Regions from separate parts of the Clostridium sp. genome, predicted to be linked through region 2. Evidence: riboswitches for the same ligand, from Rfam matches in the RefSeq annotation. Region 2 holds a riboswitch; each other region holds the start of a gene.

Evidence for each region. A riboswitch is a leader RNA that binds a small molecule or an ion and turns the genes downstream of it on or off. The one in region 2 is predicted to bind S-adenosylmethionine.
Region 1: another riboswitch for S-adenosylmethionine. It lies ahead of nifH (nitrogenase iron protein); the one in region 2 lies ahead of LKE46_RS04985 (trans-sulfuration enzyme family protein).
Region 3: another riboswitch for S-adenosylmethionine. It lies ahead of LKE46_RS00335 (ABC transporter substrate-binding protein); the one in region 2 lies ahead of LKE46_RS04985 (trans-sulfuration enzyme family protein).

What each region holds. Positions count from the first base shown of each region.
Region 1 is NZ_JAKVOI010000001.1:1,098,747-1,102,031, forward strand. Features, by position in the region: gene LKE46_RS05490 (nitrogenase component 1) at 1-272, shown strand, start outside; gene LKE46_RS05495 (nitrogenase component 1) at 274-1,572, shown strand; SAM riboswitch class I at 1,653-1,758, shown strand; gene nifH (nitrogenase iron protein) at 1,939-2,757, shown strand; gene nifB (nitrogenase cofactor biosynthesis protein NifB) at 2,850-3,285, shown strand, end outside.
Region 2 is NZ_JAKVOI010000001.1:983,870-987,154, reverse strand. Features, by position in the region: gene LKE46_RS04995 (glycosyltransferase family 4 protein) at 1-191, opposite strand, end outside; gene LKE46_RS04990 (zinc dependent phospholipase C family protein) at 188-784, opposite strand; gene LKE46_RS04985 (trans-sulfuration enzyme family protein) at 964-2,136, opposite strand; SAM riboswitch class I at 2,224-2,329, opposite strand; gene LKE46_RS04980 (methylated-DNA--[protein]-cysteine S-methyltransferase) at 2,375-2,836, opposite strand; gene LKE46_RS04975 (anti-sigma factor domain-containing protein) at 2,852-3,285, opposite strand, start outside.
Region 3 is NZ_JAKVOI010000001.1:47,342-50,626, reverse strand. Features, by position in the region: gene LKE46_RS00340 (ABC transporter permease) at 1-242, opposite strand, end outside; gene LKE46_RS00335 (ABC transporter substrate-binding protein) at 258-1,352, opposite strand; SAM riboswitch class I at 1,639-1,743, opposite strand; gene LKE46_RS00330 (hypothetical protein) at 1,946-2,197, shown strand; gene LKE46_RS17640 (Fic family protein) at 2,228-2,383, shown strand; gene guaA (glutamine-hydrolyzing GMP synthase) at 2,508-3,285, opposite strand, start outside.

The DNA of each region.
Region 1 (3,285 bases), 110 kb from region 2:
AGCCGGACATATATTTTTCGAGACATCCAGGTACTACTGTGTGGGCAATAAAACAGGGTGTTCCTGCACTCTGTGTAAATGACGAGTATATGATATTTGGTTACAGAGGAACACTGAATTTTGCATATAGTGTTCTTGATACCATTAAAAATAGAAGCTTTGAGAAAAATCTTGCCTCAAGGGTAAAGCTCCCGTACACGGATTGGTGGTACAAGCAGAAAAACTCGGCATTTTTCAAAAAATACAAAGCAGAAAAGGAAAAGGTGAAGTAATATGTCAAAAATACTGGACCAGCCAAGATATAAATGTGCCATGGCTGCCATGCAGACTGTACATGGAATAACAAATGCTATTCCAATCCTGCATTCCGGCCCTGGATGCGCAGAAAAACTTGAGAGGGATTTTGGAAGCTCGGGACATTTTTCATCCCATATATTTCCCTGCACAAATATAAGTGAAAAAGAGGTAATATTCGGAGGCGAAAAAAAACTGAAAGAAACTATAGAAAATGCACTGAAGGTCGTTGATGCAGACCTGTATGTAGTTCTTACCAGCTGCAGCTCGGAAATAGTCGGAGATGATTCGGAGGAAATTGTAAAATCATTCAAGAACTCAGAAAAACCGGTTATATACGCCTCGACACCGGGATTTAAAGGGAATAATTATCTCGGACACGAGTGGGTTGTAAAGGCGATAATAGAACAGTATTTAAAACCTTCGGATAAAAAGACAAAGGGACTTGTAAATATATGGGCAGGTATTCCCCTTCATGACCCATTCTGGGCAGGAAATTTGAGAGAACTTGAGAACCTCGTTTCACAGCTTGGACTGACACCTAATACAATATTTGGATATGGAAGAGGGATAAAAAATATAGACAAGATACCGGAAGCCGAATTCAATCTTCTGGTATCGCCCTGGGTTGGAATTGAAAATATGGAACTTTTAAAGAGCAAATTTGGTACTCCATATTTCCACTACCCGGTTCTTCCCATAGGAGCTTTTGAAACTAGCAAATTTTTGAGAGCTGTAGGTGAATTTGCAGGAATAGACGGAAAAAAGGTTGAAAAAATTGTAAACAGGAATGAAGAAGAATATTATTACTATATAGAGAGATTCGCAGATGTATTTCTGGAAACCCGTGTTATGTCCAAAAGATTTGTTGTGGTTTCCGATTCGCAGTATACTCTGGCTGTGACGAAGTTTTTGATAAACGATCTTGGACTGTTTCCATCTAAGCAGTATATAATTGATGATGCACCTCTAAAATATCAAGATGACATAAAAGGATATTTTAAAGAATTAAACGATGGTATAGAAGCAGAAGTAGAGTTTACAACGGACGGCTACAAAATAGATGAGGAGATCAGAAACACGGATTATTATGGATATCCGCTGATAATAGGAAGCTCGTGGGAGAAAAAGATTGCCAGTGAGACAAAAGCACATTATATAACGATATCATGGCCTGTTTTTGAGAGGCTCATAATAAGCAGCTCCTATGTAGGCTATAATGGAGGCCTTAGGCTGTTGGAAGACATATATTCAGTGGTGCTTACTAGATTTAATTAATAAATAAATCAAAAAAAGTTAAATTTGCTATTGACAATTATATTTAAATTAAGTATGATATATACAATAATTAAATATGGATCTTATCGAGAGTGGTGGAGGGACTGGCCCTATGATGCCCGGCAACCTGAATAATGTATTGTTCAATGGTGCTAATTCCAGCAGGTTAAACCTGGAAGATGAGAAATTTTGAAAGATTTAAGTCTTATAGTTTCTCTGTAAGATTTTTTATTTTTGATTGACTAGAAAACTAGAGGTCAAATTCTACAGGATATTTATTGAATGTATCTTGTAAGAAGTTGGCCTTTTTGTTTTCTATTGATAATTTATTCTGATTTACTTTAAAATATTTAGGAGGAAAATTAAATGAGACAAGTAGCTATTTACGGAAAAGGTGGAATTGGAAAGTCCACTACAACACAGAATCTTACTGCAGGACTGGCAGAGTTGGGAAAACATGTTATGGTAGTAGGATGTGATCCGAAGGCAGATTCCACGAGGTTGCTTTTGGGAGGATTGGCTCAGAAGACAGTCCTGGATACATTGAGGGAAGAAGGAGAAGATGTCGATCTTGATGCAATATTGAAGACAGGCTTTGGAAACATAAAGTGTGTTGAATCAGGAGGACCGGAACCGGGAGTTGGATGTGCAGGAAGGGGAATAATAACTTCCATCAACATGCTTGAACAGCTTGGTGCATATACGGATGATCTTGATTATGTTTTCTACGATGTACTTGGTGATGTTGTATGCGGTGGTTTTGCAATGCCTATACGTGAAGGAAAAGCACAGGAGATATATATAGTAGCCAGCGGTGAAATGATGGCAATGTATGCGGCAAACAACATATCAAAGGGTATAAGCAAATTTGCAAATGCCGGTGGAGTAAGACTGGGAGGAATAATATGCAACAGCAGAAAGGTTGACAATGAATATGAACTGCTTGATGCATTTGCTAAAAAGCTGGGAAGCCAGTTGATATATTTCGTACCGAGGAGTCCGGAGGTTACAAAGGCAGAAATAAACAAGCAGACTGTCATACAATATGATCCTAAGGCTAAACAGGCAGATGAGTATAGATCACTAGCTAAAGCCATAGACGGAAATGACATGTTTGTAATTCCAAAACCTATGGCACAGGAGGAATTGGAATCAATAATGCTGGAACACGGTCTTATTGGATAATAAGCAATGTTATTTAGTTGATCAGAAAAACTGAAGGCTAAAGAAATTGAAATTTTCTTTAGCCTTTTTTATTAATAATTGGGAGGAAATTTATGAGTATAGAAGCAGCAAAAAATATTGACAGTAAAACACTTCAACATCCATGTTACAACTGTATTGCCCATAAGTATGCAAGAATGCATATACCGGTAGCTCCAAAATGCAATGTAAGCTGTAATTTTTGTAATAGAAAGTATGACTGTGTAAATGAGACAAGACCGGGAGTTACAAGTGAGGTCCTGACTCCTGAGGGTGCAAGAGATAGATTCAAGGTTGTGAAAGAAAAACTGAATAATTTGACTGTAGTTGGAATAGCCGGGCCGGGAGATCCACTTGCAAATTTTGAAGAGACAAAAAGGTCAATAGAACTTATAAAAGAAGTTTCTCCTAATATTACATTCTGTCTTTCAACTAATGGACTGATGCTTCCGTTTTATGCAGATGAACTTATAAAGCTTGGAGTCAGCCACATAACGATAACAATAAATG
Region 2 (3,285 bases):
GGATAAAGGAAAAATTTTATGCTGAAAAACCTCTGGATATTATAATTTTCATCTTCATCTACATTATTGTCAGGTGCAAATACCATATAATCAATATTGTTTTTTTCATAATATTCTACAAGTTTACTTAGAGTATTGGTAACTCCATTTATCTGGGGTAAAAAAGTATCTGTAAAAATAGCTACTTTCACATTATCCCTCCTATGTCTTTTGGCAAATCATAACTTTCCAGATTTGAAAAATCGTGTGAATTGAAATAGATTATTGATTCTACTGTCATATTTATAGTCGATACAGCATAGGTTATATCCCTTAGAAATGACCTCTTCTGCTTGAAATATTCTCGCTGCATATTGAAAATAATCGACAGAATATTTCTCTGCGGTAAACTTTTATTATTTATTAATTTCAGCTTGCCGCGTATGAGAAGAATTCGTAAATTAAAATGGAGTACTATTTCATATGCTATATGTCCAAAGATATTTTTATTGCTGTATTCCTCTGTATGATACAGACAGAAATAGTCACTTATATAATGGCACATAATCCCCAGAATCATCGAAAACTGATTAATATCCAGTTCATCATGAGACAATTTATCAAAACATTCAGATACAACATTCAAGCTATCCTTTAAAGTATGAGGATTCCTACAGGAATTAGGAGAAATATCCGGCTTGATATTTCCATACATAAAAAGGATTTTATTTAATTTGAAATTCAGTTCTTTTAAACAATGTTTATATACAATTTTGGAAAATATTAAGTGAGTATTTAATATCATCAACCTGACACCTCTTTATTTATATCCCCAATATAATAATATTTCCTATATGTAATTTTTGACTGCACATTCTTGTTAAGTTTTATTTAAGAGATATTCATATACGTTAAATCCTGTAAACAAAACAGCATGCTGCAAAACTAAATACTTAGTTTTGCAGCATGCTGTTTTACTCCAATTCACAGTCCGCATTTTTCAAGTGCCTGTTTTAAATCATAAATAATATCCTCTGCACTTTCAAGTCCTATGCTGAATCTTATATATCCGTCTCTGAATATTTCAGGATAGAAATTTATTCTTTCATCATTTGGGCCTGTATATACAATAAGACTTTCATCATGTCCAAGGGAAACTGCCGGGACAACCAGTTCAAGTGCATTTATAAATTTATTGTGAGTCTCGCTGTCTGCCTTAAGTGCAAAAGCTATGACTCCTGAATACATCCTCATCTGCTTTTTGGCAATTTCATGCTGGGGATGACTTTCAAGGCCTGGATATGCAACAAATTTCACAGATGGATTTGATTCCAGATACTGTGCAACCTTGAGTGCCGTATCGCTGTGCTGCTTCATACGAAGAGGCAGTGTCACAACCCCTCTCATTATAAGCCATGCATTGAATGGACTTATCGTACCTCCAAGATTGACCATAGCCTGGCCTTTTATTTTGTCTATAAGTTCCTTTTTTCCTATTACCGCTCCACCCATGGCATCACCATGTCCATTTATGTACTTTGTCAGGCTATGAACCACCAGGTCGGCTCCAAGTTCAAGAGGATGCTGCAGATACGGAGATGCAAATGTACTGTCCACACTAAACAATGCTCCAATGGACCTGGCAATTTTGGCTATTTCTGCAATATCGCTTATTTTTGTAGTTGGATTTCCCGGTGTCTCCACATGAATAAGCTTCGTATTAGGTCTTATTGCCTTTTTTATCTCTTCCAGATTGGATGTATCTACAAGTGTTGCTTCTACTCCATACTTATCTGGGAGATATTGGTTAAGCAGTCTGTAAACCGCTATATATGAGACATTTGAACATATTACATGGGCTTTGCTTTCAAGAAATGTGAAAAACACTCCTGCAAGTGCTGCAACTCCACTTGCCAGTACCACACAATCTTCACCGCCCTCCAATGCAGCCAGTCTCTGCTGAAGATAGAGCTGATTTGCAGAAGTATTTCTTGTATAAAGCATCTGGTTCGGATCACTCCAGTTAATCGATGATGCATCTTCTGGAAGTCTATAGCAATTTGCCATGGTTATAGGCCGCCTTATAGCACCAGTTTCTTTATCAACACCATTACCTACATGTACACATTTTGTTATAAAGCTAGTTTCTTTTGTCATATATTTCCTCCCCATAAATTTAATAAATATTTGCATTAAAAAAGTTGTCTTCCATAAGAAAAACAACTTTAATTTCATAAAATATTTTTCTTATCTCTCAGAATATTCTGCTGGAATTGACACCATACATTCATGTACAAATGTTGGTTGTCGGGTTTCAAAGGGCCAGTCCCTCCACCACTCTTGATAAGATTTAATTATTCAATTTACTTCATGATATACTACAATGAATTTATTGTCAATAAGCCTTTTCCATATCCAGAAGTTTTTTCTTCACATTCAAACCGCCTGCATAGCCAACCAGCTGTCCATTGGAACCGACAACACGGTGACATGGTATTACAATTACAATTGGATTTTTATTATTTGCCATACCCACCGCACGACATGCTTTACCATTTCCTATACTTTCTGCTATTTCTTTATAACTACAGGTTTTCCCATAGGGAATATTCAAAAGCGCTTTCCATACTCTTGTCTGAAATTCCGTTCCCTGCGGTGCCAGCGGCAAATCAAAAACTTTCCTTGTTCCACTAAAATACTCATCAAGTTCTTCATGTGCCTTTCTAATTAAGGGTGTCTCAATTTTTCCAGCATTTTCGGGTATATGCTCTCCAAAATATATACGAGTAATTGTCCTGTTGTCCTCAACAATTACCATCTTTCCGATTTCAAATTCATAGCAATATGCACTGCACATATTATCCTCCATTTTCTATCTCCATGTCTTCGAACCCTTTTTATATGGACTCTTTTTTTGATTCTCAACTCTCTTTACCCTTTCGACATTCGGACCGTTATTATGTTGATAACTTTTCTTGATTTTACTGCCGTTTTTATTATTATACTGGTGTGGTCCTCTCGAATTGTATTTTTTCTTTTCATTGTTTTTATCCAGGGCTGACCTGCCGCTACCTGTATTTATATGACTTCTACTGGTATGATTGATATTATCAGGTTTTTTAGAGCTGCTTCCGGTACTTGGCTGCTCAACTTTATTCAATATGTTATCAGTCGCCTTTACACTTCCTTTTGAATTATCGATTGAATTCTTATTTAAAATCACATTACCGTTTGATTCAATTTCAATGTTCAAGTTGGAAGCCTTCATCTGAGACTTGAATTTTGAAATATTTATATCTTTACCGT
Region 3 (3,285 bases), 940 kb from region 2:
AATATACATCCAGATATAACTCTTGCACTACTATATAGAACATGCATATAAAATACCTTATCTACTAAAACTATCTTAATTGATTTCAAAACTTCCAAGGGAGATGGCAGATTTCCAAACATCAATGGCTTTCTTAGATTAAATTTAACAAATATATACCATATAACAATAAATACTGCTATGGAAATTATATGATAAATATATCTTTTTATTTTTAAATAAGGAGCCGTGTTTTGCTTCATAATTATCTTCTCCTTTTACTTTACCTGCTGCCAATTTCCTTTTAAGACTTCTTCACTGGGATATGCGATTTTCGAATCTTTGTATGCTTCCTTTATATATTGAGAATCAACAAATTCATTTAAATCGACATTTTTGATCTTTCCAAGTTTTTCTAAAAAGTCTTTACTTCCTTCCAATGTAGATACGTCTTTATCGTATATAACTGGATCGAATCTTACGTTATTCACTATTTTTTTTGTGACCTCTAATGAATATTTACTTTCGTCAGAAAATATTTTGGCTGCTTCATCTGGATTTTCCCTTATAAATTTATGTGCTTCAATTAATGCTTTCAATAATGCCACAGTATAGTCTTTATTCTTTTCCACCCATGATCTATCTGCCACAATTCCATCTAAATAATCAACTTTAGTATCACTGCCATCTACCAATACTTTCCCGATTCCTTTATTTTCTATCAGGCTGGTAAATGGTTCCCATACTGCAAGGGCATCTATTTTATTCTGTTCCAAATTAGTCATTCCAACAGTTAGATCCTGATTTACTATATTTACTTTATCCGTTACACCATTCTTGTCTAATTCATTGAGCAATAGTCTATGCGCACTGGATCCCAATGGAACTGCTACAGTTTTCCCGGATAAATCCTTAACAGAAGTTATTTTACTATTTTTAGGAACCAAAATAGCTTGATTTTTTCCGTTTTCTCCCTTTCCATCAAAAGCTAAAAATACGGATTTATAATTTGAACTCGATTGACCTTTTTCACCATTAATAATTATTGGCATATCTCCCATAAAAGCAAATTGAAGTTTGCCTGCTACCATGTTATTAGTTAAAGGGGGGCCCGATTGAGCATTGAACCAATCAACCACAAAGTCCTTATCAGGATATTTTTCTTCAAGATATTTTTCAAAAAGTTTTTTATTCTTTATTATCAATGCACCCCAAGTTTGGGATGTTACTGTTTGATAGCCTATTCCTATTTTTACGACTTCTTTTTTACCATTATTATTAGAGTTCTGGCTATTTTGTCCATTTTGTGAACATCCTATAAAAAATACTAATACCAATACTAAAATTAGTATTTGCGACATTATCTTCTTCACACTTTTCAAATTAAATTCCTCCCAATTAATTTTGTTAATTTTTATTATATTTCTATACTTTTTACTATTTTGGTTAAAAGTATATTTGTTTTTATTTCATTTTTACCACTCCTTTAGTTTTATTTATTAATTTTTTGAATAAAAAAGGTCAAATTTAATCTATTATAAAATATAAAAATATCTATATAATAAATTAAATTTGACCTCTAGTTTTTCTAGTCAGTACAAATTAATACGAATAAAAAACTTCCTCTGGAGAAACCATAGGAAGTTATATCCTTTAAGTTTCTCATCTTTCAGGTATTCCTGCTGGAATTGGCACCATTGAATATAAAATTATTCAGGTTGCCGGGCATCATAGGGCCAGTCCCTCTGCCTCTCTTGATAAGAAGTTTTTTCTTTTTTCAATTTCCTACATGATATAACTTTTAAGATAATTTGTCAACAACATTTTTACAATACTTTTATATTGGTTACATCAATAACATGCTATTTTCTGAACTGAAATGGTATCTTATAGCCAATTGTCTGATTCCTTCTCTATGTTATTGTAGTATATTTCAATATACCAGAATATCGAAAGAGGTGTTGGTATGTCAGTATCTGAACAGCTGAAAATTCTATGTGTGAAGCTTGGAATAAGCATCTCCAAGCTTGCCCGGTTATCCGGGAAAAGTCCACAGGCTTTCAGCCAAAAAATGATTCTAGAAAATTTCACCATTACCATATCAAACGCCGGTTATCCTGGGGGAAAAGAGCGTGATAGTATAGATTGTCCTTGGTGTGGTGCTGAAAATGGCACCGGAATAACAAGCGGTAGCGAAATGAAGAAGCTATTCCAGTAGTCGGCTTCTGACCGTAACAAATATCATCCCATAGAGTTTGCGGCCCAACTTCATAAGCGCTTTGTTTTCATTCATACGTTTATCGATGGTAACGGTCGAATTTCCAGGCTGCTTATAAATGCGACTCTTATTCAGGATGGCTTACCTGGCTGTCATTTCTCCGATCTTGCGCCAGGAATATATTAGCCTTCTGAAGCGTGCTCACAAAGACAACCGGCCATTTATTGACTTTATTGCTGAACTGGTTCTTGAGCATGAAATAAAAAGAGCGTAAAACCCTTTGTTTGCTTGGATTTCACGTTCTTTTATTTTACTCCCACTCTATAGTAGAAGGAGGTTTGCTCGTTATGTCATAGACAATTCTGTTTACACCTTTAACTTCATTTACTATCCTTCTTGATACTTTGTCAAGTACCTCATATGGTATCTTGGCCCAATCCGATGTCATAGCATCAGAAGATGTAACCGCCCTGAGTGCAACAGTGTAGCAGTAAGTTCTTTCATCTCCCATGACACCTACCGAACGTATATTAGGAAGGCATGCAAAATACTGCCATATTGATTCGTCCAATCCTGCCTCTGCTATTTCTTCTCTAAATATTGCATCTGCCTCTCTTGTTATTTCGAGCTTTTCCTCTGTAACTGCACCCAATACTCTTATAGCAAGGCCTGGTCCTGGAAAAGGCTGTCTCCAGACTAATTTATGTGGTATTCCCAGTTCTTCACCTACTGCCCTTACCTCATCCTTGAACAACTCTCTGAGAGGTTCAATAAGCTCAAAATTCATATTTTCCGGAAGTCCTCCTACATTGTGGTGGCTCTTTATAGTAGCCGAAGTTCCAAGTCCGCTTTCTACAACATCCGGATATATGGTACCTTGGACAAGAAAAGCTATATCCCCAAGCTTTTCAGCTTCCCGTTCAAATACTCTTATGAATTCTTCTCCAATTATTTTTCTCTTTTTTTCAGGATCATCTACACCTGCAAGTTTGCCTAAAAATCTATCTCCTGCATTTACTCTTATGAAATTCATGTCAAACTGCTTTTTAAATACATCTTCAACCTGATCTCCTTCATTTTTCCTGAGA